DNA from 3 places in the Gilvimarinus sp. F26214L genome. Region 1 is predicted to be linked to each of the others. Evidence: predicted binding sites of a transcription regulator. Region 1 holds the regulator's gene; each other region holds the start of a gene.
What was found. The regulator sigma-54, encoded in region 1, starts transcription at its own class of promoters, with help from an activator protein. The targets are predictions, from matches to a motif close to TGGCACANNNNTTGCNNT.
Positions count from the first base shown of each region.

Region 2: a site for sigma-54 is predicted at 4,854-4,871, ahead of ACURWW_RS03760 (DUF4168 domain-containing protein). Genes of this name have one in related genera too.
Region 3: a site for sigma-54 is predicted at 2,206-2,223, ahead of nirB (nitrite reductase large subunit NirB). Genes of this name have one in related genera too.

Region 1 covers NZ_JBTIYG010000009.1:108,139-118,872, reverse strand. Annotated here, with positions in the region: gene hpf (ribosome hibernation-promoting factor, HPF/YfiA family) at 1-234, opposite strand, end outside; gene ACURWW_RS11855 (RNA polymerase factor sigma-54) at 442-1,932, opposite strand; gene lptB (LPS export ABC transporter ATP-binding protein) at 2,254-2,979, opposite strand; gene lptA (lipopolysaccharide transport periplasmic protein LptA) at 2,985-3,515, opposite strand; gene lptC (LPS export ABC transporter periplasmic protein LptC) at 3,499-4,125, opposite strand; gene ACURWW_RS11835 (KdsC family phosphatase) at 4,118-4,654, opposite strand; gene ACURWW_RS11830 (KpsF/GutQ family sugar-phosphate isomerase) at 4,682-5,650, opposite strand; gene ACURWW_RS11825 (MlaC/ttg2D family ABC transporter substrate-binding protein) at 5,882-6,541, shown strand; gene ACURWW_RS11820 (BolA family protein) at 6,706-6,948, shown strand; gene murA (UDP-N-acetylglucosamine 1-carboxyvinyltransferase) at 6,983-8,245, shown strand; gene hisG (ATP phosphoribosyltransferase) at 8,303-8,929, shown strand; gene hisD (histidinol dehydrogenase) at 8,951-10,264, shown strand; gene ACURWW_RS11800 (S1C family serine protease) at 10,261-10,734, opposite strand, start outside.
Region 2 covers NZ_JBTIYG010000002.1:332,746-343,479, forward strand. Annotated here, with positions in the region: gene hflK (FtsH protease activity modulator HflK) at 1-343, shown strand, start outside; gene hflC (protease modulator HflC) at 344-1,228, shown strand; gene ACURWW_RS03745 (hypothetical protein) at 1,313-1,666, opposite strand; gene ACURWW_RS03750 (ATP-binding protein) at 1,860-3,365, shown strand; gene ACURWW_RS03755 (sigma-54-dependent transcriptional regulator) at 3,358-4,734, shown strand; gene ACURWW_RS03760 (DUF4168 domain-containing protein) at 4,928-5,296, shown strand; gene ACURWW_RS03765 (DUF2065 domain-containing protein) at 5,552-5,737, shown strand; gene ACURWW_RS03770 (ATP phosphoribosyltransferase regulatory subunit) at 5,751-6,935, shown strand; gene ACURWW_RS03775 (adenylosuccinate synthase) at 7,014-8,306, shown strand; gene ACURWW_RS03780 (hypothetical protein) at 8,961-9,164, opposite strand; gene ACURWW_RS03785 (LysR family transcriptional regulator) at 9,382-10,422, shown strand; gene ACURWW_RS03790 (ATP-binding protein) at 10,450-10,734, opposite strand, start outside.
Region 3 covers NZ_JBTIYG010000009.1:3,260-13,993, forward strand. Annotated here, with positions in the region: gene nirB (nitrite reductase large subunit NirB) at 1-2,172, opposite strand, end outside; gene moaA (GTP 3',8-cyclase MoaA) at 2,431-3,414, shown strand; gene moaB (molybdenum cofactor biosynthesis protein B) at 3,546-4,058, shown strand; gene ACURWW_RS11280 (molybdopterin molybdotransferase MoeA) at 4,062-5,252, shown strand; gene ACURWW_RS11285 (DUF1244 domain-containing protein) at 5,325-5,618, shown strand; gene ACURWW_RS11290 (BamA/TamA family outer membrane protein) at 5,646-7,427, opposite strand; gene ACURWW_RS11295 (4a-hydroxytetrahydrobiopterin dehydratase) at 7,627-7,962, shown strand; gene ACURWW_RS11300 (amidohydrolase family protein) at 7,959-8,969, opposite strand; gene ACURWW_RS11305 (RDD family protein) at 9,096-9,575, shown strand; gene lptG (LPS export ABC transporter permease LptG) at 9,572-10,621, opposite strand; gene lptF (LPS export ABC transporter permease LptF) at 10,608-10,734, opposite strand, start outside.

The DNA of each region.
Region 1 (10,734 bases):
GGAAAGCAGATCGATGGCTGCGTACAGGTCATCGGCGCTGGCGTCCGCGAAAAAGTCCTTGCCGCTGGCGTGGACGGTAGCTTCCGCTTTTTGCTCCAGCTTGTCCACCGAAAGGATGACGTTAACGCTGGTTATGCGGTCATTGTGGCGTTCCAGCTTCTGCAGCTTGCTTTCGGTGTAATCCTTGATTGCGGGAGTCAGGTCAAGCTGGTGACCGCTGGTGTTGATCTGCATAGTGTCGCTCCTGCTGAACGTTGGTCAGATCCTGCCGTGAAGGGGCGGGCCTCGACCCTAGATTAGCAAATACTGCGTACTTGTCTGCACCGTTTCGTCAGTTTACTTGCTCTACCTCAACAGATGTTAGCAGACTCCCTCGCCCCTCCCAAGAGGAGAGGCGTTGGGGGCAGGTCGGGGGTGGGAAGCGGAACGAAAACGCCCGATTCACACGAGCCGTTTGCGCTCGTTCGAGGGGGGGATGGACAAGGATTCCCGGTATTTGGCGATGGTGCGCCGGGCGACCTGAATCCCTTGCTCCGCCAACAGTTCCGCAATCTTGCTGTCGCTCAGGGGCTTGCGGGGGTTTTCCGCAACAATGAGCTTTTTGATGATGGCCCGGATAGCCGTGGAGGAACATTCACCGCCTGTGTCCGTGCTCACGTGGCTGGAGAAAAAGTACTTGAGTTCGAAGATGCCCTGGGGAGTATGCATATACTTCTGGGTGGTCACTCGGGAGATGGTGGACTCGTGCATGCCCACTGCTTCCGCCACGTCGTGCAATACCAGCGGCTTCATGGCTTCGGCGCCGTAGTCGAGAAATCCCCGCTGCTTTTCCACGATACAGCTCGCAACCCGGAGCAGAGTCTCATTGCGACTTTGTAAACTTTTCAGGAACCAGCGTGCCTCCTGAAGGTTATCGCGCAAAAAGGTATTGTCGCTACTGCTGTCCGCACGCTTGATCAGGCTCGCGTATTCGGGATTGATGCGAATCTTGGGGGCAATCTCGGGATTGAGACGGACGGCCCAGCGGTCTTCTTCCTTGCTCACAAATACGTCGGGTACGACGTATTCCGTGTCGCCGGAGTTGATCAGGTCACCGGGCCGCGGGTTGAGCTGCTGAATCAGCAAAATGGTATCGCGCAGTTCCGGTTCCTTGAGTTTGGTCTTGCGCATCAATTGCTTGTAATCGCGGGAACCAAGCAGGGTCAGGTGATCCCTGACCACGGTCATCGCTTCCTTCAGATAGGGGGTGTCCGAGGGCAGTTGGCGCAGTTGAATCAGCAGGCACTCCTGCAAATCGTGCGCTGCAACGCCGGGAGGATCAAACTGCTGAACCCGGTGCAATACCGCTTCCACTTCGTCGAGTTCCAGATCTTCAATGGATTCGATGAGGCCGCTGTAGATATCGTTGATATTGCTGGTGAGTATGCCGTTGGGGCCCACTGCATCGACAATGGCCATGGCGATGACCCGATCCTGATCGGACATGGGCGTCAGGTTCAGTTGCCACATCAAGTGGTCAAACAGTGATTCGGTGCTGCTGCGGCGGGACTCGAAATCGAAATCGTCGTTTTCGCCGGACCCGGAGGAGTTGGGCGTGGAGGTGGGCTGGTAGATTTCATCCCAGCTGGTATCCACGGGCAGGTCGTTGGGGATGTCCGATTCCCAATCACTGCTATTGAGGTCTTTTTCCGAGAGATCAGGGCTGGCTTCGTCGCGGGCCTGATACTCCTCGGAGGTCTCCGTGTTCTTCTGGGAGTCGCCGCCCTCGTTGCCTTCTTCTTCCGTGACTTCCAGCATGGGGTTGGAGTCCAGCGCGTCCTGGATTTCCTGCTGGAGATCGAGGGTGGAAAGTTGCAGCAGGCGAATTGCCTGCTGCAACTGTGGTGTCATGGTGAGCTGCTGGCCGAGTTTGAGTTGCAGAGACTGTTTCATGTCTGTTCGCAACCCCGTTTTGTCTGATCGCCGCTGAATACTTCAAAAGACAACAACATCATTCTTGCAACTACCTCTGCAAATTCTCTCATGTGTCCAGCCTCCGCCAGCTCGAAGAGCAGCGCGTAGACATCCCCCTCGCCGGGAGCCAGTCGATATGAGACCGGCCCGCCGCAAGTAGATCGGACAGTTTGTATGGATACGCCCTGAGGCGTGAGTGAGTTGCCGGTCTAGCTGTCTGGACAGGCTACAACGGGAGGACGCCTTTGACAAGCAATATGTATGCCTGTACGCGCCAACTTTTCAGGAGAGGGTAGGGGCTCAGAGTCGGAAGTTCTGGCCAAGGTAGACTTCGCGAACCTTGGGGTTGCCAAGCACCGCTTCCGGATTGCCCGATTCGATGAGCTGACCCTCGCTGACGATATAGGCCCGCTCGCAGATGTCCAGGGTATCGCGCACGTTGTGGTCGGTTATGAGGACGCCGATGCCCCTTAGTTTCAAGTGTTCAATGATCTGCTTGATGTCGTGGACTGAGATGGGGTCGACCCCTGCGAAGGGTTCGTCCAGCAAAATGAATTCGGGATCAGTGGCCAGCGCGCGGGCTATTTCCACCCGGCGCCGTTCGCCGCCTGAAAGCGCCATCCCCTTGCTGCCGCGCAGGTGAGTGATATTGAATTCCCGCAGCAGTTCATCGGTCTTTGCCAGACGCTGTTTACGGTTTAACCCCTGGCGTGTTTCCAGGATGGACAGGATGTTGTCCTGCACGCTCAATTTGCGAAAAACCGAAGCTTCCTGGGGCAGGTAGCCCAGGCCGGCTCTGGCCCGGTCGTGCATGGCAAAGCGGGTAATATCCAGCTCGTCGATCATGACTGACCCGCGCAGGGGCTTGATCAGTCCGGCGATCATGTAGAAGCAGGTGGTTTTACCGGCCCCGTTGGGCCCGAGCAGCCCGACGATCTCGCCGGTATTCACCTCGAGGGACACATCGGATACCACTTCGCGTCCCTTGTAACTCTTGGCCAGGTGGCTGGCGTACAATCGAGGCATGAAGCTCAGAGCCCGTTGGTCGGCGAGGGAGTGTTTCCAGCCGGTTGGGCCGGACGCTCGGTAACGCATGACCCCATCATTTTCGCGGTAGACTCCGTGAGATTGAACTCTATCCGCTCGCAACGGGAGACGATCCCTGCCTGTTCCACGACCGCATCGTCGACCACAGCAACGGTCTCCACCTGGGCCTGGAGTTCATATTCGATCCGCTTGCCCTGAGCAATTACCGGAGCCTGGTCCGGCTCGGGCTGCTGTTCGAAGATTGCGGGCGAGCCAGTGGCAATAACCTTTTCAATGACTTCACCTTTTCGGTGCACAACCAGCTCGTCGGATTCGATGCGCAAGGAGCCCTGAGTCAGTTTGACGTTGCCCTGATACACCGCAACGCCTTTCTTGAGATCCAGGTTCGAGGTGTCGAAGCTCAGGTTGATTTGCTGCTGGGAGTCGGTGGGTAATCCGAAGGCGAGCGGCGGACCGGCGCAGACGAGAGCCAGGCAGAGCAGGGGTGCTGCCGCTTGTTTAAGGGTTGGGCTCATAAATCGTGCTACCTTCGGAAAGAATGGCAAAGTTTTCCTGTTCCAGGTCGGCTCGCATGCCCGTGCCGCGGGCAACGCTGCGCGGGTTGGTCATGATAACAAATTGATCGGTTTCGGCCACTTGCGTTTGGGGATGGATCAACAGCTCGCTGGTGGTGATTACGGTGGGCCCGGCGGGGCCTTCCTGCCAGACCCGCACGTCTTCCTGCAGCAGAACGAGGTCGCCGTTTGCACTGGAGCGACCTTGCCGGGCACTGGTGTACCACGGCGCGGTGCCACCGGGATAGAAAGTGAAGAAGGGTGCTTCAATCGCGGTGTAGGCCGCTTCGGAATCGGTCTCGCCGGCCGGCTGAAAATGAGACATCCGGTCTGTGGTGAAGCGATACTCGACCTCTCCGGCTGCGTTGTACTGCACGGTCCGGACACCCGTTAGATAGCCGGTCATCTGCACGTCCGGCGGCCCAGCGAGAGTCGCATCCGGTTGAAAAACCTCGGGTGGCGAGTCCAGGAGCAGAACGCTGACCGCGATCAGCCCCAGAACCGCGGCTATCGTCAGCCAGTGGCGGGGCAGGCCCGGTTTGCGGGGATTGCCTGCGTCTGCCTCAGCCAAGATATTTCTCCAGAGCGGCCTGGTAGGTTCCCTGGGCTTGCATGATCAGATCGCAAACCTCCCGCACGGCCCCGTCCCCCCCACGGCGCTTGCTCTGCCAGTGGCAGCGGGCGCTGACTTCCGGGTGGGCATTGGCCGTGGTCAGCCCCAGCCCGACCGCGAGAATGGGCGGCAGGTCGGGATAATCGTCGCCCATGAAGGCAACCTGATCGAGGGTCAGCCCTTCCTGGTCAGCGATCTTCCGAAGTGCTTGCAGCTTGTCGGGGCTCTTCTGGACGAGGATCTCCACGCTGAGTTCCCCCGCGCGGCGGGCCACCAGCGCGCTCTCCCGCCCGGTGATAATGCCAACCTTCACCCCGCTTTGCTGCAATTGCTTGATGCCAAGGCCATCGAGAATATGGAAGGCTTTAAGTTCTTCGCCGCTGTTCGAGAAGTACAACTGGCCTGCCGTGAGGACGCCGTCCACATCCAGAAGCAGGAGTTTGATCTTTTCCGCGCGTGCTGCGAGATCCGCTGTGATTTCGCTCATGTTGTGGAGAAACCTTGGGGGAAATATTTATAGTACGCCTGCACGCAGAATGTCGTGCATGTGGATGATGCCGATCGGGTGGTGGTCTTCTTCCACGACCAGGGCGGTGATCTTCCGGTCTTCCATGAGACCAAGTGCTTCGGCTGCGAGCATCTCCTTGTGCACAGTTTTCGGCTTGCTCGTCATGACGTCGCCGATCGAGGCGTGGTTGATATCCACCCCGTGATCGACGCTGCGCCGCAAGTCGCCGTCGGTAAAGATTCCGATCAGCTCGCCTTCTTCGTCCACAACCGTGGTAAGCCCCAGCCCTTTCTCGGTCATGACCACCAGTGCGGAGGGAAGCAGGGTGTCCCGATTGACCTGGGGGATTTCGGCGCCGCGATGCATCAGATCCTCGACCTTTACCAGCAGCTTGCGACCCAGAGCGCCACCGGGATGAGAGAAGGCAAAGTCCTCGGCCGTAAATCCCCGCGCTTCGAGCAGCGCCACCGCAAGCGCATCCCCCATGACCAGTGCACAGGTTGTGCTGGACGTGGGCGCCAGATCCAGCGGGCAGGCCTCCGCGTCGATGGCGACATTCAGTCGATAATCCGCCGCGCGGGCGAGGGGAGAGTTCGGGTTGCCGGTCATGCTGACCAGCGGCACGCCCATGCGCTTGAGCAGGGGCAGGAGCATCAGAATCTCCGACGAGCTGCCTGAGTAGGAGATGGCAATCACCAGATCGGTTTTGGTGATCATGCCCAGGTCCCCATGGCTGGCCTCACCCGGGTGAACAAAAAATGCGGGGGTGCCGGTGCTCGCCAGAGTGGCCGCGATTTTGCCCCCGATGTGATGGGATTTGCCCATTCCGGTCACAATGACTCGACCACTGCAGTCGAGTATGGCTTTACAGGCCAGATAGAACTGGTCGTCAATCTTGCCCGCGAGGGCGGCAATGGCGTCGCGCTCGATGTTTACCGTGCGCTGGCCCACCCTGATAAACTGCTCTTTATCCATTAGTCGCCTGGCTGAATGCTGGATTGGGTCGGCATTATACGGCCCTCCAGCACTGAGTGCGAAGAATTCGCCCCTCAGACGCGGCCGACGACTCGCAATGTGACTCGATCCGGTTTATTGGTATAGTGCGCTCGAGCACAGCCTGGCAAGTGGGCGGGAGGCGGAGCAAACTCCCGGGTGGATTCCCGCTCTAACAGTCAGCATTCTTGAATTGTCTTAAAGGAGTCGATGATGGGTTCAGTACAGTGGATTCGCACAAACAGGGCGTTGCGGCACGGCGCCGGACGCCTGTTGGCCTTTGCCGGCTTCGTCGGGCTCCTTGCATTCGGCTCGCTGGCAGCAGCTCAGCCCGAGTCTGAGAAGTCGGCCCACGAGTTCGCCGAGGAGGTCAAGGACGAACTGGTTGAGGTTATACGGAGTAAGAACGAACTCGAGCAGGAGGGTGGGAGTGACCAGTACATCGCTGCTGTCCGCGGAGTTCTCGAGCCGGTAGTGGACTTCGACTATATCGCGCGAGGAGTCATGGGCAAGCACGGTAAACAGGCCTCCCCCGAGCAGCGCCAGCGCTTCGCCGAGGTTTTCAAACGCAGTCTCGTGAACACCTACGCCAAGGGCCTGGCGAGCTACGGCAACTATGACATTACGGTCGTGCCCCCGGAGGAAGATGTGAGCGGAAAGCGCACCGTTGGCGTATGGCTGAATGTCAGCAATGGCGACTCCACCCATCGCCTCGCATTCACAACCAAGCTCAACCGGGACGGTGAGTGGAAGGTCACCAACATGATCCTCAACGGCGTGAACCTGGGCAAAGCGTTCCGGGGTCAGTTCGAGAATGCCATGAACCAGAATCAGGGCGACATCGAAGCCACCATCGCCAACTGGACCGTCTGAGGACCAGAAAACCGCGGCCCCTCCGGGGCCGCCACCCTCTCCGATATTCCTCTCACGCGGAAAGTTACGACACACTTCCGGTTCCCGCCATTACCGGATGTGTCCCGGCGGCTTCTGAGGTAAACTACCGCGCCCAAAATGTACCGCAATTGAAAGAGGCGCCCGTGGAAGCTGGAGAAATTCAAGCATTGCTCAAAACCCATATCCCGGACAGTGAATCCCGGGTCCAGGTGGATGGCAGCCATGTCAGCGTGGCTGTGGTCAGCGCCCGGTTTGAAGGGCTGAACACTGTGAAAAAGCAGCAGCTGGTGTATGGGGCGCTCAATGAGGCGATCGCCGACGGTCGCATCCATGCCGTTCACATGAAAACCTTCACGCCCGCTGAATGGCAGCAAGCACAATCCTGAATCCGCGTTCGGGTTCAATATCTCCGGGGTTCCCATGGATAAACTAATCATCACGGGCGGCGCACGCCTTGACGGCGAAATCCGCATTTCCGGCGCAAAGAACTCGGGGCTGCCCATTCTGGCGGCCACGCTGTTGGCGGACGGTCCCATGCACGTCAGCAACCTGCCGCATCTCAACGACATCACCACCATGCTCGCACTGCTGCGCTGCATGGGCGTCAGCGTAACCATTCACGAAAAAATGCGGGTGGAGGTGGATCCGACCACAATCACCGATTTTTCCGCACCGTACGACCTGGTGAAGACCATGCGCGCCTCCATTCTGGTCCTGGGCCCTCTGCTGGCCCGCTTCGGTAGCGCGGATGTTTCGTTCCCGGGCGGCTGCGCCATTGGCAGTCGCCCGGTGGATATCCACCTGCGCGGCCTGGAGGCCATGGGTGCCGAGGTGGTGGTAGACGCGGGTTACATCCGAGCCAAGGTCAAAGGCCGCCTGAAGGGCGCGCACATCCTCATGGACACCGTTACCGTGGGAGGCACGGAAAACCTGATGATGGCTGCGGTGCTGGCGGACGGCAAAACTGTGCTGGAAAACGCCGCGCGAGAGCCGGAGGTGGTGGATCTGGCCAATTGTCTGGTGGCCATGGGCGCCAATATTGAAGGCATCGGAACGGCGACGCTGACCATTCATGGGGTCGAGCGTCTCCAGGGTTGTGAATACGGGGTGATGCCCGACCGGATCGAAACCGGCACCTATCTGACCGCAGCGGCCGCTTCCGGCGGGCGTATTCACCTCAAGGACACCCGAGAGGACCTCCTGGAGTCCGTGCTGCTGAAGCTGGAAGAGGCAGGAGCCTACATCGATACCGGCAAAGACTGGATTGCGCTGGATATGCGCGGCAACCGGCCTAAGGCGGTCAATCTTCGTACGGCTCCCTACCCGGCGTTCCCGACCGACATGCAGGCGCAGTTTACCGCCATGAATGCCGTTTCCGAGGGCACGGGCGCGGTCACCGAAACCATCTTCGAGAACCGGTTGATTCAGGTAAACGAATTGAACCGCATGGGTGCGAAGATCGTGCTCGAGGGCAGCACCGCGATCGTCACCGGTGTGGAACGCCTGCGGGGAGCGCCCGTGATGGCCACGGACCTGCGCGCGTCCGCCAGCCTGGTGATAGCCGGTCTGGTTGCCGAAGGGCAGACGGTGGTGGATCGCATCTACCACATCGACCGTGGTTACGAATGCATCGAGGAGAAGCTCCAGTTGCTGGGAGCGAACATTCGCCGCGTACCGGACTGATGTATGGTATTCAGGTGCTCCGGTGCCTCCCCGCGACCTGATCAAGAACGACTCGCTATGGAAAAAATCACCCTCGCCCTTACCAAGGGGCGCATTCTCGAAGAAACACTGCCCATTCTGGCCTCCGCCGGCATCACCCCGGCGGAGGATATCAGCAAAAGCCGCAAGCTCATTTTTCCCACCAACCAGCAGCATGTTGAGTTGCTGGTACTGCGGGGCAGTGACGTCACCACCTATGTGGAGTTCGGAGCGGCGGACCTGGGCATTGCCGGCAAGGACATGCTGCTGGAGCATGGCAGTACCGGAATTTATGAACCCCTGGACCTTGGCATTGCGCGTTGCCGCTTGATGACCGCAGGTTTGAAAGATCGGGCGGCTCCGCCGGGGCGAATCAAGGTCGCCACCAAATTTGTGAACATCGCCAAGCAGTATTACGCCGGTCAGGGCCGCCAGGCGGACATCATCAAGCTCTATGGGGCCATGGAGCTGGCTCCGATCATGGATCTGGCCGATGAGATCGTGGACATCGTGGACACAGGCAACACCCTGAAAGCCAATGGCCTGGAGCCCCGCGAGCACATCGCCGATGTGAGTTCCCGGGTGATCGTCAACAAGGCCTCCATGAAAATGAAACACGATCTCATTCAGGACCTGCTGGACGGATTCGCCCGGGCTGTTGCCTGAACGCGTTGATAGGGAACCCGAATGAGCCAGACGCCAATCATCAAGTTATTGAACGCTGCGGACCCGGACTTCGAGGAGCGACTTCAGTCCCTGCTCGCCTTTGAGGAGGGCGCAGAGACCGCCGTGGACGATGCGGTGAAAGCCATTATTGCCGACGTGCGCCGGCGTGGCGATGCGGCGGTGATCGATTACAGCAATCGCTTCGACCGTCTCAGCGTCGACCGGTTTTCGGACCTGGTGATTCAGAAGCTGCGGCTTCAGCAAGCCCTCGAGCAGATATCGCCTGAGCAGCGCCGCGCACTCGAGGCCGCGGCCACACGCATTCGGGACTATCACCAGCATCAGTTGACGGAATCGTGGCACTACCGGGAGGCGGACGGAACGGTTCTGGGCCAGCGCATCACACCCATGGCCCGGGTCGGCCTGTACGTTCCCGGCGGCAAGGCGACCTATCCCTCGTCCGTGCTGATGAACGCGATCCCCGCGCAGGTGGCGGGTGTTGATGAGGTCGTGATGGTCTCTCCCACACCTGATGGCGAGGTGAACGAAATGGTTCTCGCCGCAGCCGCCATCGCCGGCGTCGAACGGGTGTTTACCATCGGGGGAGCCCAGGCGGTTGCAGCCCTGGCCTACGGGACGGAGTCGGTACCGGCCGTGGACAAGATTGTAGGGCCCGGCAACGTGTTTGTTGCCACCGCCAAGCGTCAGGTTTTCGGCCAGGTGGCCATTGACATGATCGCCGGACCTTCAGAGATCCTGATCATCTGCGATGGCAAAACCGATCCGGACTGGATTGCCATGGATCTCTGTTCCCAGGCCGAGCACGACGAGAACGCGCAGTCGATTCTGATTTCCCCCGACGGGGAGTTTCTGCGGCAGGTGGCCGACAGCCTGGAGAAACTGGTGCCCACCCTGCAGCGCGAGGAAATTACCCGCAAATCCCTGGCGGGGCGGGGTGCCCTGATTCAGGTGGCCGGCGTGGATGAAGCGCTGACATTGAGCAACAGAATCGCACCGGAACACCTGGAGTTATCGGTGGAAGACCCGGAGGCGCTGCTGCCGCAGGTCCGCAATGCAGGAGCAATCTTCATGGGGCGTTACACGGCCGAAGCACTTGGCGATTACTGCGCAGGCCCCAATCACGTGCTGCCCACCTCGGGCACCGCGCGCTTTTCGTCTCCTTTGGGGGTTTACGACTTCCAGAAGCGCTCGTCCGTCATTTACTGCTCGCCGGAAGCGGCGTCCCGCCTCGGTCGGGTGGCCTCCGTTCTCGCGCGCAGCGAATCCCTGGAGGCCCATGCCCGCTCGGCGGAATATCGGGTGAAGGAGGACTAGCTGACCGCCGAGGCAAGCCCTACGGTGACGTGGATCACCTGGGGAGCGCCCTGGCGCCAGACTTCGATCTCCACCGATTCCCCGGGCTTGGCGCCACTGAGTTCCGATGCGATCAGAGTTCCGTCTTCGAACACCTGGTCGTTGACCCGGGTAATCACATCTCCCGGCAGCAGGCCGGCGCGATGGGCAGGGCTGTTGACATCGATTTCGTAGATCAGAAAGCCCGCGGTGAAACTCAGGTTGAGGGATTTGGCCAATTGCGGGGTCAGGACCCCCACGGCCACGCCCAGGTAGCCGCGTACCGTGCGGCTGTATTCGATGATTTCTTCCAGTGCGGCCATCGCGATACTGGCCGGAATGGCAAAGCCGATCCCCACCGAATCTCCCGAGTAGTTCCCGCCGACGATGGCCGTATTGATTCCGAGCAGGTTGCCGTAAACGTCCACCAGGGCGCCGCCCGAGTTACCCGG
Region 2 (10,734 bases), on a different contig from region 1:
AGAGGCCCAGGGCTACCGCGAGCAGGTGGTATCTCGCGCGGAGGGTGATGCCCGCCGCTTCGAGCAGCTCCTCACCGAATACACCAAGGCGCCGGAGGTGACCCGAGAGCGTCTCTACCTCGATGCAGTACAGTCGGTCATGGCGAACAGCTCGAAGATTCTGATGGACGTGGAAAACGGCAACAATCTTCTTTATCTGCCGCTGGACAAAATGATGCAGCAGGCTCCTCAATCAGCCGGCGCGGCCGATCAGGAAGCCATAGCGTCCGAAGTGGAGCAGCGAGTATTGAACGTGTTGCGCCGTGAACAGACCACGCCCACACGGCGCAGGGAGGTACGCTAAATGAATACCAAATCAGTAATTGCGCTGGCCCTGCTGGGCGCCGTGGCCCTGCTGGCCGTGAACTCCCTGTACATCGTGCAGCAAACCGAAAAAGCGGTGTTGCTGGAGTGGGGCCGCATGGCCCAGGCGGACATCAAGCCCGGGCTGCATGTGAAGGTGCCGATCATGAACCGGGTGCAGAAATTCGATGCCCGGATTCTCACTTCCGCGACCACCGAGCAGCGCTTTCTCACAGTTGAGAAGAAGGGGATGATGGTGGACTACTTCGCCAAATGGCGCATTGCCGACGTGGGTCGCTACTACGTGGCCACCAATGGCGATGAAAGCCGGGCGGATCAACTGATCGCCCAGCGCGTAAACGCCGGGCTGCGAAACGAGTTCGGGGAGCGCACCTTGCAGGAAGTGGTCAGCGGGGAACGCGACGAGTTGATGAGCGCGCTGATCGATACGCTGAGCCAGTTCAGCGAGGAATCACTGGGTGTGGAGATCATTGACGTTCGCGTGAAGCGCATCGATTTGCCGGCTGATGTCAGTGACTCGGTCTTTCAGCGCATGACAGCAGAGCGCCAGCAGGAAGCACAGGAGCACCGCTCAAAAGGTAAGGAGCAGGCGGAAGTCATTCGGGCCGACGCGGACCGCCAAAAGACCATTATCGAAGCGGAAGCCTATCGAGACGCCGAGCAGATTCGTGGTGAAGGCGACGCGCTGGCGGCAGCCATTTACGCGGAAGCCTACAACAAGGATTCGGAGTTCTATCAGTTTGTGCGTAGTCTGAACGCCTACCGGGAGACTTTCAGTTCGCGCAACGACGTACTGTTGGTGGACCCGAGCAGCGAATTCTTCCGTTATCTGAACAGCCCCACCGGCACCAGCGACCAGCAGTGAGGCGGCGCCGGCCGCGGCCCCTTGGGCACGGCCGGCCAACTCGGCACCCGGTTTTCAACAGGCCGGTGCCCTCCTTTGCAGTCCTCAGGGCTGTCGCTGTCGCTCCTGGACCTGGATCTCCAGATCCTCAACCTCCGCCGTGATGCGGCTCGGCACGTACACCTCTTTTTCCAAATCCAAAGCTTCTTCCACTCCAAGGGTGGTTTTCTCGACCAACTCGTAGACCGACTCGCCTCGGGCGTTCACCAACTGAATGGTGAGGTCCGCGTCCATTGTCGTTCTGCACTTGTTCTTGAGGCCGGCTTTCCAATGCACCATTGCGCTGCCAATGTCGTTTTTCTCCAGCTCATAATCCTGAGAGGTGACTTCGATGCATTCGGCGGCCGAAAGGCCCATGGCGCCGGCCAGCAAGAAAGCGCCTACGGTAAAACGGACCATGTAGAACTCCTGAATATTTGGGATATTTCGTGCCTGCTTGCGCCCTGAGATCGAGAGCCGACCCCTGCTGCGAGGGGGGGGCCAATGGTGGCAGGCAAGGCCGGTGCTACTCCGTGCGCAAGCAAGCTGTGTACCGGGCAATGAGGGAGCCAGCCCTGTAAAAGCCCTGTAAGCGAGTGTATCGTATTAACCCATGAGCCAAAAAGCACGCACTTACCTGTGGCGACCCGCCGCGCTCTCCCTCGGAACCTTACTCGTTCTTGCGGTGCTCCTGCCCTTCCTCGGAGCCGTTGGCCTGACTGGCTGGTACGGAATCACATTGCTCGAGCGCCATACGCAGGCACGGATGGAGGAGGACATAGAGCTTATTGCCCGGGCGATCCGCCTGCCACTGAGTCATGCCATGGAGCGGGGCTATGATCGAACAGTGGAGCGGGCCCTGGAATCCGCGTTCAGTATCGATCGCGTCTATGGAATCTATCTCTATGATCGCGAGGGGCAACCCGTGTACTCCAACGGCGCCGTCGAGGCCTCCATGCCGCACAACCGCGCAGCCAGCCTGGCGAGCCGCGGAGAGCGCCAGGGCGAGTTCGGGCGGGCCGGCAAAGAGCGGGTGTTTTCCTACTTTGTGCCGCTTGTGGATGCCGGCGAGCGCATTAACGGCCTGCTGCAAATTACGCGCCGGGGCAGCGACTTCGACCGATACATTGCAGAACTGCGGCGCCAGAGCCTGACCATCGTAACAGTCGCCGCGGGGGCCCTGATCCTCATCGTTCTGCTGGGGCACCGCTGGGCGGTGGGGCGGCATCTGCGGCGGATGGAGCAGAGTCTGGCGCGGATTGGGTCCGGCGAGATCGGGCACCGACTGGAGCGCCGCGGACCGCGGGAACTGTCCCTGTTGTCAGCGGCCGTCAACCAGATGCTGGATGCCATCGTGGCGTCCCGTCGGAAGCTGGCCCGGCAAAAAACACGCGAAGAAGTGCTGACCGCCCGTCTTCATCAGTCGGAAAAACTCGCCGCCCTGGGCCAATTGGCGGCAGGTGTTGCTCACGAGCTTGGCAGCCCTCTCGCCACGGTAGACGGCAGCACCCAACGAGCTTTGCGCCATCAGGATGCCCCAGAAGGGGTTCAGCGAGCCCTGGCCGTGATCAAGCGGGAAGCGTCCCGCATGGAGCGCATCATCCGCCAGTTGCTGGATTTCGGGCGCGCCAACCCTCTCAGCCTGCGCGAACTTCCGGCGGAATATCCGCTCCGCAGCGCACTGCAGACTCTGGGACGCGAGCACGGGCCCCGGCTCATCTGTCAGGTGGACCCCGCCGCAGAGCGTCAAACCGTGGCCGTCGATCTGGTGCGCCTGGAGCAAGCGCTCAACAACCTCCTTCGCAACGCGGTGCAGGCCGCTCGCAGTCAGGTTCGAATCCGCTGCGCTGTGGAGAACGGGGAACTCTGTTACACCATCGAGGACGACGGCCCCGGGATCCATCCCGAAGCCGCAGATCATCTTTTCGAGCCCTTTTTTACCACCAAGCCAACCGGGTCCGGTACGGGGCTGGGCCTGGCCGTGGCACACGCAGCGGTGCGGGACCACGGCGGTGAAATCGAAGTGGGCAGGTCCGAACTGGGAGGCGCGTTGTTCCTGGTGCGCCTCCCGCTCGCGGCCCCCCAAGGTGGCGAACACAGCGAGATCGCAAATGAGTAGACGCAGTAAAACCGCTGTTATTCTTCTGGTGGAGGATGACCACGGCCTGAGACAACTGATCAGGGAGGAACTGACCGATGACGGCTATCGGGTGCAGGAAGCCGCCAACGTTGAGGACGCCACCAAGCTCCTGGAGCGCCATCCACCGGACGTAATTGTCAGCGACCTCCGACTCCCGGGAGCTAACGGCATGGAGCTTCTCGATCGAAGCCGCCAGGGGGCATTCAGGCCCGCTTTCATCGCCATTACGGCATTTGGCACCGTGGAGCAGGCGGTCGCCGCCCTCAAGCGGGGAGCCGATAATTTCCTGACCAAACCCCTCAATCTGGAGCACCTGCGCCTGAGCGTGGCCCGGGCGCTTGAACATCGCGCCATGGAGGCGGAAATCAACCGTTACCGCCAGGTGCTGCGGGAAGGGGAGTTTCACGGCTTGATCGGCAAGAGCCGGCCCATGCGCCTGCTCTTCGAACGCGTCCGCCTCGCAGCCCAGGCCAGTGGTCCTGTTCTGCTGATGGGCGAAAGCGGCGTGGGCAAGGAACTGGTGGCCCGCGCCCTCCATGCGGAGAGTCCGCGCAGGGAAAAGCCGTTCCTGGCGGTCAACTGCGCCGGCATTCCACCTGAACTGCTGGAGAGTGAGCTTTTCGGGCACCGCGCCGGTGCCTTTACGGGCGCCCAGCGCGCCCGCAAGGGGCTGTTTGGCGAGGCAGATGGAGGCACCATCCTCCTTGACGAGATCGGCGAGATGCCACCAGCCATGCAGAGCAAACTGCTGCGGGTACTCGAAGATGGGCACGTGCGGCCTGTAGGCGATGATCGCGAACGCAGCGTGGATGTGCGCGTGGTTGCCGCAACCAACCGCAACCTGGAGGACGAAATAGAGCAGGGCAATTTCCGAGCGGACTTGTTCTATCGGCTCGAGACTTTCACCCTGGAGGTGCCTCCGCTTCGGGAGCGGGCCGACGACGTGGATCTGCTCACGGCGAACTTCATTGCCCGCTTTGGTCTGGCGTCCGGGCGCTCTGTGCGGGGAATCAGCGCCGCTGCGCTTGCGCGGTTGCGGGTCTACCCTTTCCCCGGGAACGTGCGCGAATTGTCCAATGCCATGGAAAGAGCGGTCGCGTTTGCGCGCGGTGAGGAGATCGAGGTCGCGGATCTGCCGGAGCGCATTCGAAAGCATCACGCCAGCACGGCCTCAGGGGTTGGGGAGGGCGCGCCAGATCCCCTGAATGAACAGGAGCCTCTGCCGCTGCGTGAAGTGGAGCGCCGCTATGTCCGCCACGTACTCGAGCGCATGCAGGGCAATAAACGCCGGACCGCTGAACTCCTGGGTATCGGCCGTCGCACCCTGTACCGCTACCTGGAGGGCTGATCGGGGCACACTTCGATGGGGCGCATGTGCCCCGATGGCACAGCGTTCGAGGAGGTCGCGAGCCGAAATTGCACTATGTTTTTGCCTCCGGGGCCCGGCTGGCGGGGCTTTCAACCTGCCGGCACGCCCCTTGCGAGGATGAGGTCACGCAAACACGAGTTTGTGTCCTCAATCCGAACTCAAAGGAGAATCCATGCTTATCGGTAAACCCAAACTGATGCTTACCCTCGCAGTCACGTCCATGGTCGCTTTCTCTGCCCACGCGCAGCCGCCGGCCCCCGAGTCCGGAGCCGCTCCCCAGCGGCCGGTCGCACAGGAAACCGTGAAAAGCTTTGCGGTCGCCTACGGCTCGGTACAGACCATTCAGGAAGAATACACCGTACGTCTGCAGGAAGTGGAAGACCGCGCAAAAGCACAGAGCCTGCAGCAGGAGGCACAGGCCAAAATGATCAGCGCCGTGGAAGATGCGGGAGTTTCCGTCCAGCAATACAACGAACTGGTCGCGCGCATGGATCAGGATGCCGCCCTGCGCCAGCAAGTCTTTTCCATGATTGCCGAGTAACTGCAGGCGTTCGTTGCTCAACTCTTTTGCGGGCCGCCTCGAGCGGTCCGCTTTTTTGCTCCTGCCACCAATCTCCCCACCCCATCTTCACCTGTTCCCCCCCGACCCAAGATGGTAGAATTCTGCAACCGGGCTCTCGGAGCCTGCAGGATTTGGGGCGCATGGTCCAGGGGCCGTCGGGTCCTGAATCCTACAGGCTTCCATCCCGGTTTTTTTGTGCCGACAGTTCGCTGTCGCCGGATTCAGATCGCACCCATGTGGAAAGAACTGCTGCAAGCGCTGTGCTTGGTTTTGGTCCTGGAAGGCATTACGCCCTTCCTTTATCCCCGGCGCTGGCGTCAGCTCGCCGCCAGGCTCGCATCCATCGATGACGGCAGCCTGCGCTGGCTGGGCTTCGCATCCATGGTCATTGGCGTCGGCCTCCTGTATTTGAGCCGCTGAAGAAGATGGGACTATGACTTACGCAGATCGCTGGCTGCTGCCCGACGGGGTAGAGGAACTCCTGCCCGACCAGGCGCGGCAACTGGAATCGCTTCGCCGCCGCCTTCTGGACCTGTACCGTTGCTGGGGCTACGACCTGGTGATTCCGCCACTGGTGGAGTTTACGGACTCGCTACTGATCGGACTCGGCCGTGATCTGGACCTGCTCACCTTCAAATTGACCGATCAACTCTCCGGACGGGCCCTCGGGGTTCGGGCGGACATCACCCCCCAGACAGCCCGCATGGACGCCCACAGCCTGAAACGGCAGGGCGCCAATCGGCTCTGCTATGCAGGGCACGTTCTCCACACCCGACCGCGCACACCGCTGGCCACCCGTTCGCCCATGCTGGCGGGGGTGGAACTCTATGGCGAAGCGGGGCAGGGGGCGGATCTGGAAGTCATTTCCCTGCTGCTGGAATCCCTGCAGGCCGTCGGGCTGCACAGCGCCTCGGTGGAGATCGGCCATGTGGGTATTTGCCGCGAACTGATCAAGGTGCTCGATCTCGACGACCACCAGCGCGAAACACTCTTCGACCTCCTGCAGCGCAAGGCCGCCGCCGAAATGCGAGCCTGGGTGGAAGAGCACGTGCAGGATTCCGCCATAGCTGAAATCCTGCGCCAGCTTCCGCGCCTGGCAGGCGGGCGGGAATCCCTGCGCAAGGCGCGGGACGTGTTGGCCAAAGCGCCGGCAGCGGTCATGGACGCCGTCCATCAACTGGAAAGCCTCGCGGACACCATTGTGCAGCGCTATCCCGATGCTCAGCTCTACTTCGATCTGAGTGAGCTGCACAGCTTCAGTTATCACACCGGCCTCTGGTTTGCGGCCTTCACGCCGGGATATGGCCGGGCGCTGGCCAGCGGGGGGCGCTACGACCACGTGGGGCAGGTGTTCGGCAGGGCGCGTCCGGCCACCGGTTTTCATATCGACGTCACTGCACTTAACCGATTGCTGAACGCCGCTTCCCCGCGCCCACCCGGCATCTACGCCCCCGACAGCGAGGACCCGCGCCAGTGGGAGGCGGTCAGGAAGCTGCGGTCCAAGGGGCAGATCGTGGTCGGCGGATTCCCGGGCGAAACCCCGGATCGCGAGGAGCTTAATTGCGACCGCCGGCTGGTCCTCAAGGATGGCGAATATCAGGTCGAGACCTGGCGTTAGATGCGGGATCGACATCGAAACACGCGCCTGCCTGGCAGCGGGCATCCACCACTATTGAATTCAGAGAGTTAAGCGGCAATGGGCAGAAACGTTGTTGTAATCGGAACCCAGTGGGGTGACGAAGGCAAGGGCAAGGTCGTGGACCTGCTGACCGAACAGGCATCCACTGTGGTTCGGTTCCAGGGCGGCCACAACGCCGGCCATACGCTGGTGATCGACGGCAAAAAAACCGTTCTGCACCTGATCCCCTCCGGCATTCTGCGGGACAATGTGAGCTGTCTCATCGGCAATGGCGTAGTGCTTTCACCCGAAGCGCTCCTCAAGGAGATGGCCGATCTGGAGGCCCAGGGCGTGCCCGTTCGCGAGCGCCTTCGCCTGTCGCCGGCCTGCCCGCTGATCCTTCCTTACCATGTAGCGCTGGACCAGGCGCGGGAAACTGCACTGGGCACGAGCAAGATTGGCACAACCGGGCGCGGTATCGGCCCCGCTTACGAGGACAAGGCGGCCCGTCGCGGTCTGCGCTTGGGCGACCTGCTCAATGCCGATCGATTTGCGGCCAAGCTGAAGGACATTCTCCGCTACCACAATTTCATGCTCACCGAGTTCTACAAGGTGGACGCGATCGATTACGACCAGGTCCTCGCCAGTGCGCTGGAGTGGGGCGAGCAGTTGCGTCCTATGGTGGCCGATGTGGTGGACCTGTTGCACAGCGCCCGGCTTCGCGGCGAGAACATCATGTTTGAAGGCGCCCAGGGCTCGCTGCTGGACATCGACCACGGCACCTATCCCTTTGTGACCTCTTCCAACACCACGGCCGGCGGCACCGCGACCGGCTCCGGTGTCGGTCCCCTTTATCTGGACTACGTCCTCGGCATCACCAAGGCCTATACCACCCGGGTCGGCTCCGGCCCCTTTCCCACTGAGCTGAGCTGCGAAATCGGCAAGCATCTGGGGGTGAAAGGGCACGAGTTCGGGGCGACCACTGGACGCGAGCGCCGCACGGGCTGGTTTGACGCGGTAGCGGTGAAGTACGCCACACAGATCAACTCCATCTCCGGCATCTGCCTGACGAAGCTGGATGTGCTGGACGGCATGGATAGCGTGAAGATCTGTACTGGTTACCAGGATACTGAGGGCAGGCCGCTAACGATTCCCTTCGACGCGGAAGGCTGGGCGGAAGTCACGCCGGTGTACGAGGAAATGCCCGGCTGGCAGGAGTCCACTGTGGGCGCCAGGACTCTCGAAGAGCTCCCGGCCAATGCGGTCGCCTACATCAAGCGCCTGGAAGAGCTGGTACAAACGCCCATCGACATCATCTCCACCGGGCCGGACCGGGTCGAGACCATCGTTCTGCGCCATCCGTTCGCCTGAGCAGTTCCCCTTCGCCGTTGTCCGGCTTCATACCGCACCCCCGGAGCATCGCCTGCCGAGGGCGGTGCGGTATGACCGTGACCTCCACATCCCGCCGGCACGAATTACGGACAAAAAAAAGCCCGTCGGGGGGCGACGGGCGAGGAGCTAGAAGAGAGAGGTGTCTGACTAACTAGGTGATGAAAATGTTTGCGGGCTTTCAGGCCTTGAGTGTGGACTTGCCTTTGTTCAGGACCAGGTCCTCAAATGCGATAAGGCCCAAAAGCGCGAAGTAAATACCGAATGAAGTTGCTACTACCATGGCTGTTACCTCCTTGGGCTGCTGCCTGACTTGCTAACTTGTGCTCACTATAGGGTTCGGCTTGATATGTTTCAAATGGTCAGAAATCATCGGGCGAATGAACCTGTGTCATATCACGCTGGCGCTTCCTCCACCCCTGGGCTGGCGTTCGGTTCCCGTGGCACAGCCTATGGGGAAGCGCACTGACTACCCGGACTCCGACGGACCGATCGGGCCTGGATATTCTGCGGGCCTGGATATTCTGAGAGGGGCAAGAAAGCACGAGACAAAAAAAAGCCCGTCAGGGCGACGGGCATAAGCACTTAGAAGTGATCAAAAGAGAGGAGAGTTGACCTTAACTAACGGTAGTGAAACTAAGCTTTGAAACCATATCCACGGCTGTCCAGGCGGAAATCTTCCCAGGCAACCAGCCCCAGCAGGGCAAAGTAAATTCCGAATGCAACTAACATGTCCTGTGTCTCCGTTGGCGTTTCCGGGCAGCTGATGTCGCTGCTGTTGAGGTGTAATTTAGCGACTCCCCTGATATGTTTCAAATGATGCTTAATCATCAAATTCATGATTTGTGCTCATATCTATTGCCTTGCCCCCAGCTCGTGTGCGGGCCCCTGCGCAAAAACCCTGCGAACTCCGTCGCAACCCTTGGCGCAGGGGATAACTGCTTAAGGAAACGGTGACACAGCCATGCCGATCAACCGTTTGATAGTCTTCATAAAGGTCAAAAAGTCGTCTATTATGATTGGAGTTCATACCAGGCCATTCTGAGGAGGGTGACTTTTGGATACCCGGCAGCTTTCCCGCATTGACCTTAACCTCCTGGTAGCCCTGCAGGTGCTCGTGGAGGAGTGCAACGTCTCCAAAGCCGCTGATCGCTTGTTCATTACCCAGTCAGCCATGAGCAAAACTCTGGGTCGGCTCCGGGAGCTTTTTGACGATCCCCTGTTCACCCGCAGTTCCCACGGCATGGTTCCCACGCCCCGCGCGCTGGACATACAGAAAAAGCTCACGGTGCTTCTCCACGGGGTGCAGGAACTGGTGGCGGACCAGCAATTTGACCCATGGACCTACCGCGGCGAATTCAAGGTGGCCATTCCGGAATATATCGGGATGGCGATTCTGCCGTCGTTGTTGGAGGAGCTGCAGCAGGAGGCTCCTCACATCCGGATTGTCGCCATCAGCCGTATCGAGCAACAATTGGAACAGATGGCCCACGGGGATCTGGACTTTGCCATCCACGTGAAGCACGCCAGTTACGGCTCCGACTTCACTGTTGACCCTGTGGCCAGCATGCCCCCGGTGCTGCTGGTCCGTCAGGGCCACCCGCTGCGCATCTCCAAGCGCGAACTAAAAACTCTCGATGACCTGCGTTACGTGGTCGACAACTACCCCCAGGTGGGTTGGTACGTGCCTGACATGGAAGAGCTGGACTTCGTGCAGCGCGGTCTGGATCAGCAGGGCGGCGGCCGCCGCACGCGCATGCCCGGGGAGGTGGTATTCGAGACCTCGCACATGTTCTCGGCCATCGAGGTGATCAAGCGGACCAACTGTGTGCTGTTCGGGCCGCCGCTGATCACCCGCCACCCCCTCCTGGGGGTGGGAGTGACCAGTATGCGTCTACCCGTGCGGGAGGAGTATTACTTCCATTATGTGCTGGCGATGCACAAGCGGCTGGAGGCGTCGCCGGTACATCAGTGGCTGCGGGAGAAAATGCTCGCCATTGTCCATCGGGCGGAAAGTGAAAAGGAGAGCGGCGACCCCTATGCCGATTACAAGGTGGGGCGGGAGATCGGATTTTACGGGCCCAATCGCATGCCCTGACCGGGCTTAGGTCCGCTCCCGGGCCGCTCAGGCCGGAAGTAACAGGCTGAAGCAGGCGCCGCCCAGTGGGCTGCGCTCCACCGCCAGGCTGCCGCCGTAGCTGCTGATGATATCCACCGCCACCGCCAGGCCGATGCCCTGGCCGGAATTGGCGGTATCCGCCCGGGCACCCCGCTCCAGGATGGTGTGGCGTTGCGCGGCCGGTACCCCGGGGCCATCGTCTTCAATCCGTATTGTCACCCCGTTGCGGCTGCTCTCGGCGGTAACCAGCACCTGGCCACGACAATATTTGAACGCGTTCTCCAGCAGGTT
Region 3 (10,734 bases), 100 kb from region 1:
GTCGGTGGCAAACAGGTTCGCGTGGCGGGGACGCATGCCGCCATTGCCGCAGACGTACAGGTTCCAGCCTTTTTCCGTGGCGATTACGCCCACGTCCTTGCTTTGGGCTTCGGCGCATTCCCTCGTGCAGCCGGAAACAGCCATCTTGATTTTGTGCGGCGCGCGCAGGCCACGGTAACGCTCCTCGATAGCGATGGCCGTGCCTACGCTGTCCTGCACCCCGTAGCGGCACCAGGTGCTCCCGACGCAGGACTTGACCGTGCGCAGGGCCTTGCCGTAGGCATGGCCGGTTTCGAAGCCCACGTCCACCAGCTTGCGCCAGATGGCGGGAAGTTCATGGAGCTGGGCGCCGAACAGGTCGATACGCTGGCCGCCGGTGATTTTGGTATAGAGGTTGAATTCCTTTGCCACCTCGCCCAGCCGGATCAGCTTCTCGGGCGTGATCTCGCCGCCGGGAATGCGCGGGACGACCGAGTAGGTTCCGTCTTTTTGCATGTTGGCGAGGAAGATGTCGTTGGTGTCCTGCAGCGGAGCGTGTTCATCCTTGAGGATGTATTCGTTCCAGCAGGACGCGAGGATGGAACCGACCGCGGGCTTGCAGATCTCGCAGCCCTGCCCTGTGCCGTGGGTGTCGATCAGCTCGGGGAAGGAGCGGATGCCCTTGACGCGGACAATGTCGGCCAGCTCCCGCCGCGAGTATGGGAAGTGCTCGCAGATATGGTTGGACACTTCAACGCCCAGTTGGGTGAGCTCGCTGTCCAGTAGCTGTTGCACCAGGGCGCTGCAGCCGCCGCAGGTGGTAGCAGCCTTGGTGGCGGCTTTCAGGTCTCCGAGGGTGTGGCAGCCGTTCTGGACGGCCGCACAGATGGCTCCCTTGGATACATCATTGCAGGAACAGATCTGTGCTGTCTCCGGCAGCGTGTTTACGCCCATTGCAGGAGCGGCCTGGCCCTCCACCGCCGGAAGGATCAGCGTCGCCGGGTTCTCCGGCAGCTCGATCCTGTTCAACATCAACTGCAACAAATCCCCATAGTTGCTGGTATCACCAACCAGCACGGCGCCGAGCAGATACTTGCAGTCCGCGGTCACCACCAGCCGCTTGTACACCTGCGCCAGATCGTCGCTGTAGATGTAACTCTCCGATCCCGGCGTTCGCCCGTGGGCATCGCCGATACTTCCTACATCCACGCCCATCAGTTTCAGCTTGGTGCTCATGTCCGCACCCTGGAAGCTGGCATCACCGCCGGCGATATGGTCGGCGGCCACCTTGGCCATTTGGTAGCCGGGCGCAACCAGGCCGAAGATCTTGCCGCTCCAGAGCGCGCATTCCCCCACTGCATAGATGCGCGAATCGGCTGTGCGGCAGCGGTTGTTGACGATGATTCCGCCCCGCGGGCCGACGGGGAGATCCGCGCCTCGCGCCAGATCGTCGCGCGGCCGAATGCCGGCGGAGAATACGATGAGATCCGTTTCCAGGTGGGAGCCGTCGGCGAAGCACATGCGATAGCGGCACTCCTCGCCTGCCACGATCTCCTGGGTGTTTTTGTTGGTGTGCACCTGCAGTTGCAGGTCCTCCACCTTCCTGCGCAGCAGGCGCCCGCCTCCTTCATCAAGCTGCACCCCCATGAGTTGGGGAGCAAACTCCACAACGTGAGTCTGCAAACCGAGGTTGTGGAGCGCGTTGGCCGCCTCCAACCCCAGCAAGCCGCCCCCAACCACCACCCCCACGCGGGCATTACTGGCCGAGGCCTTGATCAGGGCGAGGTCGTCGATGGTGCGGTAAACAAGGCAGTGCTCCCGGTCCTTGCCCGGAATGGGCGGCACGAAGGGAGTCGATCCGGTGGCAAGCACCAGGTAATCGTAGGGTTCCAGCCTGCCATCGCTCAGGGTCACCACGCGCTCATCCCGGTCGATGTCTGTCACGGCGGCACCCAGCAGCGTTTCGACACCGTGCTCCGCATACCACTCCCGGCTGGTGAGCGACAGGTCGGCCGCGGTGGCCCCGGAGAAGTAACTACTCAGGTGAACCCGGTCATAGGCCAGACGGGGCTCCTCGCCCATGGCCACCACCTGGAACCGGTCGGCCTGATCGCCCGCCGCCAGGCTTTCGATAAATTTGTGGCCCACCATGCCGTTGCCGACGACGAGCACCCGTTGCTTGCTTGCGGACATCGCTTTCCCTCATTGCTGCAAATTGAGGGCGCATCAGCAAGCGAAGTGCCAGAAAAGCATGAGCTCGGAAACACCCGCTAAAACAAGAAGTTATCCGACCCATGACGTGTCCGCGCACATTCAACACCGCTCGCGAGCGCGTGTTCGTGCGCTGTTATAATGCGGGCGTGGCCCGCTTTGGTGCGGGCCCGGAAACTTCTCCCAATGCAGCGGGATCTGTGCGTACAATAGGATGCCCTTACTCAGGCGGTAGATGGAATGTCATTAATCGATCCCTTTCAGCGCAGCATCACTTACCTTCGCATCTCGGTCACCGATCGCTGCGATTTTCGGTGCGTGTACTGCATGAACGAGGAGATGACCTTTCTGCCCCGCTCACAGGTCCTGAGCCTGGAAGAGCTGGCGGATATCGCCGCGGCTTTCACGGAACTCGGGGTGAAGAAGATTCGCATCACCGGCGGTGAACCGCTGATCCGGCGCGATGTGCTTTCCCTGTTCAGGAACCTGGGCGAACTTCCACTGGACGAGCTCACCCTGACCACCAACGGCTCCCACCTGGAGCGCTACGCGCAGGATTTGCGCGCAGCCGGGGTGAGGCGCCTGAACATCAGCCTGGATAGCCTGCAGGAGGATCGCTTTCGCGATCTGACCCGGGTGGGCGATTTGCAGAAGGTGTTACGCGGCATCGAAGCGGCGCGCGCCGCCGGTTTCGAAAAAATCAAACTCAACAGCGTGGTGCTGAAAAACCGCAATGCGGACGAAGTGGTTGACCTGGTGCGCTTCGCGTTGGCCAGGCAGCTTGATATCAGTTTCATCGAGGAGATGCCGCTGGGCTCGGTCACCGATCACATCCGGCGCGAGGAGTTCTGCAGCAGTCAGGAGTTGAGGGACTTGCTCGGGGCGGAGTTCAGCCTCGCTCCGCTCGAGGAGACCACGGGCGGACCGTCCCGCTACTGGCAAGTGAACGACTCAAAAACCCGGGTCGGCTTCATCTCCCCCCACAGCGAGAACTTCTGTGCGAGCTGCAACCGGGTGCGGCTCACGGCCGAGGGGCGGCTCCTGCTGTGTCTTGGCAATGAACATTCCGTCGACCTGAAGGCGGTGGTACGCCGCCACCCGGGAGACCGGGAAAAGTTGAAGGCGGCCATCGTGGACGCGATCAGGATCAAGCCCGAACGCCACTACTTTACCCACGACGACGAACCGCAAATCGTTCGTTTGATGAACACCACGGGCGGCTGACCTTTCGCGGGAAGGCGTTCCCGGTGCGAAACATCCCCGGTGCGAATCGTTCACGATGAACAAGGGTCCCGGTGCAAAAGGTTCCGGCGCAAACGTTCCGGCGCACGAGAAGTTGGCCATGGAGTTTAGTCATGCAATCTGAAACTTTCATTCCCCTGAATATCGCGGTGCTCACCGTCTCGGACACGCGCACTGAGGAAAACGACACCTCCGGCGATTTGCTCGCGCAATCTCTTACCGAGGACGGCCATCAACTGGCTGATCGTTGCATCGTCCCCGATGACATCTATCAGATTCGCGCCCGGGTTTCCGCCTGGATTGCGGACGCGAAGGTGCACGCCGTGTTGATTACGGGCGGAACCGGGTTTTCCGGCCGGGACAGCACACCCGAGGCCGTATCGGTGTTGCTGGACAAGCAGGTCGAGGGCTTTGGTGAGCTGTTCCGTCATCTCTCCTACGAGGACATCGGCAGTTCCACCATCCAGTCCCGGGCCCTCGCCGGCCTTGCCAACCGCACGGTGATATTCTGCCTGCCCGGGTCCACCGGCGCCTGTAAACTGGGCTGGGGAAAGCTGATCCGCCACCAGCTCAACAGTACCCACAAGCCGTGCAACTTCGCAGCCCTGGTTGCCGGGAGCGGCTGAGGGATGCTCGATATCGATGCGGCACTTGCGCGCATTCTCGAAAGCGCCACCCCCATAACCGACAGTGAGGACCTTCCCCTGATGGACGCCTGGCACCGGGTTCTGGCCCGGGTCCATCGGGCGCGGGTGGATGTTCCTCCGGCGGCGGTGAGTGCCATGGACGGTTACGCCGTCAACAGTGCTCACGTCCGCCCCGGGGACTGGCTGGAGGTGAGTCAGCGCGCGCCCGCAGGGCAGGCGCCCGAGGCGCTCAAGCCGGGCACCGCCGCGCGGATCTTTACCGGCAGCGTTATACCCTCCGGCGCGGATGCTGTGGCCATTCAGGAAAATTGCGAAACCCGGGACGGCGAAGTCAAACTTCTGCAATCGGCCCGGCCCGGCGCCAACGTCCGCGCCCGTGGCCAGGACCTGCAGCAGGGCCAGGACATTCTTGGCTCCGGGCATTTTCTGCGCGGGCAGGACATGGGCCTGCTGGCCGCGGGCGGTGTGGAGCGGGTTTCCGTTTTCCGTCGTCTGCGGGTGGCGGTGCTGTGCTCCGGTGACGAACTGGTGGAACCGGGCCAGCCCCTGGAACCGGGGCAGATTTACAACGCCAATGGCTTCACCCTGCACGGCCTGCTCAGCAGCCTGGCCGTGGAGCCGCGTCATTACCCGCGCATTCCCGACCGACTGGCCGCGACGGAGGAAGCTTTGCAGAACGCTGCGGCCGAATGCGATGTGCTGATCAGCACCGGAGGCGTGTCCGTCGGAGAGGAAGACCACATTCGGCAGGCCGTCACCAACCTGGGTGAACTGGATCTGTGGAAGCTGCGCATCAAACCCGGCAAGCCCCTGGCCTTCGGCCGCGTCGGGTCCACGCCATTTTTCGGGTTGCCGGGTAATCCGGTGGCCGCCTTTGTCACCTTTTTGCTGCTCGTGCGACCCTTCCTGCTCAGGAGGCAGGGGCATTCCGACCGGCCGCTGGAAACCCGGCGCCTGCCGGCAGACTTTGCAGTAACGCGAGCCAGCCCCCGGCAGGAGTACCTGCGGGTGCGCATTGAAAACGGCCGCCTGAGGGCCTTCAATACCCAGGACTCAGGCGTACTGTCGTCCACCAGCTGGGCCAATGGCCTGGCCATCGTCCCGCCGGACACCTGTGTCGAGCGGGGCGATGAGCTGGAAGTCATTCCCTATGATCATTTTGGTGGTCTGTAGCAGGCTTTGGTCGACACAGGGCACGCAAGCTGTGTCAGCCTGCCGCTGGCCATAACAACGATTGGAGCGTATATGGACAAGCAAACCCAAACCGAACTCGAAGCCGCTACATTCCGCCGCCTGCTGCAGCATCTGGACAGCCGCAAGGATGTGCAGAACATCGAGCTGATGGCCCTGGCCGGCTTCTGCCGCAATTGCCTGAGCAAATGGTATCGCGCCGCCGCGGAGGAAAAAGGCATCGAGCTGGATTACGAGGACGTTCGAACCATGGTGTACGGCATGCCTTACGTGGAGTGGAAGGAGAAGTATCAGACCGAAGCCACCCCGGAACAGATGGCGGCGTTCGAGAAGCACAAGCAAGGCTAAGCCGCGATACGCCGCTGCACAGGTCGGCTAAAACGACTGTTTTGCGGTGAGAAGCACCTGCATCCCGTCAATGTCGTCCTCCCGCTCGAAGGGGAAGGCGATGTCCACATGGATGATTTGCCTTGACTGGGCGCGGGAGGACGCCAACCGCAGGCCGAAACCGAAGTCGCCCAGAATGCCGGTTGCCCCCCAGTTGTCGTCCCCGGGCTCCCAGGCGCGGCCCACATCCATAAACACCGCACCGCCCACGCGGAGCAGCCGCCAGAGATGCCAGTCGGTGTAGTAGCGCCGTTCCGCCGTAAACACGAAGCTGCGGTCCCCCTTCTGGTAGCGGGCCGGGTAGCCGCGCAACTGCTCTTCCGAACCCAGCAGCAGCTCCTGCCCTACGGGCAGGTTTCGCCCCAGACGCAGATCCAGTGAGAGATAGGTTCCGTGATTACGGCCCGCCCCGTTGTACCAGCGCCAACTGCTCTCCCAGACCGCGTCCTCGGACTGGTCCTCGTTGTAACGCCAGAGCCCGTTGATGCGGGTTTCCAGTTGCATCAGTGTGGAGCCGTTGATCTTCCAGGCATTGCGGTAGTTCGCGCTGTATACCAGGCGGTCCATGTCGGAGCCGAACACCGTATCCGCCACACCCAGCCGCCAACTCCAGGAACGACCCAGGTTGAAGTCCTCGATGCGGTGCATCTGATTCAGATTGCTCACCTGAATGTAGTCCTCTTCGATGAAGTCGAAGCGCAGGAAGGGGTAGTTGACCTCCCGGCTGGCGGGCAGCCTGTCGGGAGCCACTTCGTCGGCTGCAAACTCGTAGTTGTCCTTGCTCGCGTGGACCCCGAACCACCAGCGCCGGGTCACCCCGTTCTCCCAACCTCCGGACCTCCCCACATACAGTTCGCTGGAGCGTTCATTGGCCTTGTAGGATGCGACATCGTCGCCCCGTTCGTAGATATCGTCCACCCGCTCGTGGTCGCTGTAGTGGAGCCCCCAGGCGTAGCGGGCGTCCAGGGAGTAGAACGGACGTTCGCCGTGCACCACGGTCTGGGAACCATCGTCGTTGTCCGCGTAGGCGACGTCCAGGGTGTAGCGGCTTCCGGCAACGTTGGGGTCCTGGTACAGAAACTCGAGCCCGTCGCGGTCGGTGCTGGATGTGCTGGACAGGGAGAAGGTCTTGCCGTAGCCGAGGAAGTTGCTGTCACTGATGGACACGGTGGTTTCGTCGGAGCCACCGGAGCGACTCACCGAGGCGCCGCCGCTCAGGGTCCAGACTTCCCGCGTGACCACCTCCACATCGACCCGGTTACCGCAGATGCGGTAGGGCCAGACACGGGCGTCATAGAGGTAGTCGCTGTCGCGCAGGGCTCGCGCCGATTCATCGATGATCCGCTTGTTGAATCGATCACCGGAGTTGAACAGCAACTGATCGTCAATCACTTCGGCGCGGGTGTCGATGTGGAGAAAGTCCACCAATTGGAACAGGCGATTGTTTTCTTCCGGGTCGTTCTCGTTGAAGATGGGGTAACGGGTAAAGACGATCTCGTCCACCACCGCATCTTCGGGAAACTCCACGTCCTCGGCCGGTTGCGGCACCTCGGAGATGTCAAAGTCGGCGGTGCCCGGCTCGATGAACAGGCGGCAACCGACCTCCAGATCCGGGTCCTTCTGGCCGTGGGCGTCACCCATCTGGCAACCCAAAACACACAGCAGGACCAGCGCGACCGTCTTGCGAGTCGCCGCATCCGTTGTCTTGCAGTATGATCGGGTTGAAACAGGAGCCGCCAGGTGTGTTGATTCGGGAACGACTAGGTTCATTATGCGCTTGCTACCAATCCTGGTGGAGGCCGTATCCGATGTAGCGCCTGGGCCGCTGATATCCGCCGGGCACCCCTGGGTCCTTATCGGTAATCGTCGCTTAAACCTGAGCATCGGACTATCGGAATGCTGCGCAGGTTTCATCGAATGTAGAAGATCCCAAATACAATGACGTCCCGTTCTTTATCAAGGAGCCGCCATGACTGAACTGAGCCAGAACCACTGTGAAGCCTGTCGCATCGATGCACCTCGTGTAACCGCCGAGGAGGTGCAAACTCTGTCGCGGGAAATTCCCGAGTGGGAATTGATAACGGTCGAGGGGGTGGACCAACTGCAGCGTCAATATAACTTCCCCGATTTCCAGTCGGCGCTGGACTTTGCCTACCGCGTGGGTGAGCTGGCGGAAGCGGAAGGTCACCACCCCGCCCTGCTGGTCGAGTGGGGCAAGGTCACTGTGTCCTGGTGGAGCCACAAAATAAAGGGCCTGCACCGCAACGACTTCATCATGGCCGCAAAAACCGATCGACTGGTCTAGAGCCGATAAACCCGGGATGCAGTGTCGTGGAACAGTTGCGACTTCTCGTCGGCCGAGAAGTCGGCCACCATTTTTTTGAAGCCGTTCCAGACCACGTGATAGGACAGGGACCACTTGTCCACCGGGAAGTTACTCTCGAACATGCAACGCTCCGGGCCGAAGCAGTCGATTGTGTGAAGGTAGTAACGTTTCTGGGCCTCCACAAACTCGTCGGAGGTGGGCGGGCGGTCCCGCAGGTTCCAGCCGAAGCCATTGTCCGGCATGGCCAGCCCGCCAAGCTTGGCGACCACGTTTTCGCACCGGGCGATTGCGGCGATGTCGTCCCGCCACTGCCGGTAGATCTCCTCCTTCCGGTTGGCGTAGGGCCCGACGCCGAGCGGCGTGCCAAAATGGTCGAGAACGATCAGGGTATCGGGGACGGCCTGGGCCAGCTTGAGGAAGTCGCGGTTCTGGTGGTGGTAGTGCCAGGTATCGTAGCTGAGCCCAAGGCGGCCCAGCCTGGCCAGGCCTCGCTGGAAGTCCGGATCCAGATACAGGCCGGCTGATTCGCGCGGCTTGATGAAAAGGTAGTCCTCCTCCCCTTCGTGGGCACCGGCCTGGCGAATGCCTTTGAACAGGCCTTCCGCCGCTTCTTCGTGGGCTTCCAGCACCTGGTCCAACTCCTTCAGGCGCAGATCCGCGTAGGCGACGATGCCGGCGATCTCCGCCTTCTGCGGACCGCCTGCGCGACTTTGCCGGGCCAGGTCCGCCACGAATTCCGTTTCCCCCACCGGACGCAGGTGCTCGGGCCCCTCGCGGCGATAGCCCGCGTGGCACTCGATGAATACGGTCTTGCGGATGTTGTGGCCGGAGCCGGTGTCCTCCCACAGATCGTCCAACAGGTAATCCGTGGAGCGGCGCCGCCTCCAGAGATGATGGTGGGGGTCGATGATGGGGCGGTCCGGTTCAAGGATCTGCTCCTGTACCTCCAACAACCATTGATGATCATCGTGAACCATTTGACTCATGGCGCCCCCCGGTTTTTTTAATTGAAGCCGGATCATACCCGTTTATTCCCGCTGGGATAAACGGGCCGAACGGCGCCGGCGGCTCTGCTACAATGCGCGCCTCACGTCGCCCCGGTCTGATTCTCAATGTCCTCGATCACTCCACACTCAAATCTGCCCGCCGCCAGCCTGCCGCGCCGCCTGGCTGCAATGGTCTACGACAGCCTGCTGCTCCTCGGTCTGAGCTTTGCCTACGGCGGCATCTTTGCGGTCTGGATACCGGGGGCCATGGGGCGGCGCCCGGAACTGGGGGAGTTGGCGATTGAAGGGGCGGCCCTGTTTTTCTTCCAGTTGGGCTGGGCCGCGCTGATGATCGGGTTTTTTCTTTATTTCTGGCGGCGCGGTGGCCAGACCCTGGGCATGCGCGCCTGGCGGCTGCGGGTGCAAACACCGGACGGCGAGATCATCAGCCTGGGCCAGGGCCTGCTGCGCTGCATTATTGCGCCGCTCTCCCTGGGCCTGTTCGGTCTCGGCTATCTGTGGTGCCTGCTGGACCCCCGCGGCCAGACCGTCCACGACCGGCTCAGCCACACCGAGGTGGTGACACTTCCCAAGGAAAAACGCTAGTTCCGGTTAAGCAGCCAGGCCCCGAAACCGATGGAGATGAGGCTGGGCATCAGGACCGCCAGTGCCGGCGGAAACCCGAGGGCGAGGCTGGAGGTGCCCAGCAGGTTCTGGCTCATTTCAAAGACGATCCCCACCAGCACCGCGAGGGCAAGTCGAAAGCCCATGCTGGACTCGCGCAGGGAGCCGAATATGAAGGAGATGCCCACCAGAACCAGCCCCAGAATCGTGAGCGGTTGCATCACCTTCTGCCAGAAGGACAACCAGTACCGCCCGCTGTCCAGCCCCTGCCGGTCCCGGCTTTGGGCATAGCGGTACAGATTCCGGATGGACAGGGATTCAGGCTCCAGCACCAGCAGCTTGAGCTGCTCCGGCGACAGGTCGGTGCGCCAGGCCTGCTGAACGAAGTGACGGGTTGCGGCCCGGCCATCCTCGAACCGGGTTTCGGTGCCGTTTTCCAGCTGCCAGTAATTCTTCTGGTAGATGCCCTCTTCCGCATAGAGGGTTGAAAGAAGCCTGCCCTCGTCATCAAACCGGTAACGGCTGATTCCGAACAGGCGGCCGTTCGATTGCACCGATTCAAAGTAGGCGAACTCCTCGCCGTCCCGGTGCCAGACTCCCGCGTCTTCATCTTCCTCCCCCAGTGCGGCGGCCCGGGTGTTTTCCGCCAGTTCCGCCGTTACCGGGGTCACGTACTCACCCCACAGGAAGCCGATTACGATTACCAGCAGGACCGGCCGCATCACCGCCCAGCCCATGCGCAGCAAACTGACCCCCGCGGCACGCAGAATCACCAGCTCGTTGGCGCTGGCATGAACCCCGAGACCGATGACACACCCGAGAAAGGTGGCATAGGACAGGTAGTCGTAGACCATCCCCGGGATCAGCAAGCCCACGTAGCGCAATGCCGTGACAAAGGTGTAGTCACCCTTCAGGTCACCAAGCTGGGCCACCAGTTCAGAGATGATAATAAGGCTGACCAGCACCATGAGAGCGCCGATCGTGGAGGCCAGGACGGTTTTACCCAGGTAGCGATTAAGCCTGCGCACTGTCGCCCTCCGGATGAGACCGACGCGGCGCGGCGCCAAAGCGTCCCAAGGCCTGGCCGTTGTTCCAGAGCAACAACAACAGTGCGATCGCCAGGAAGATCCCATGCACCCAC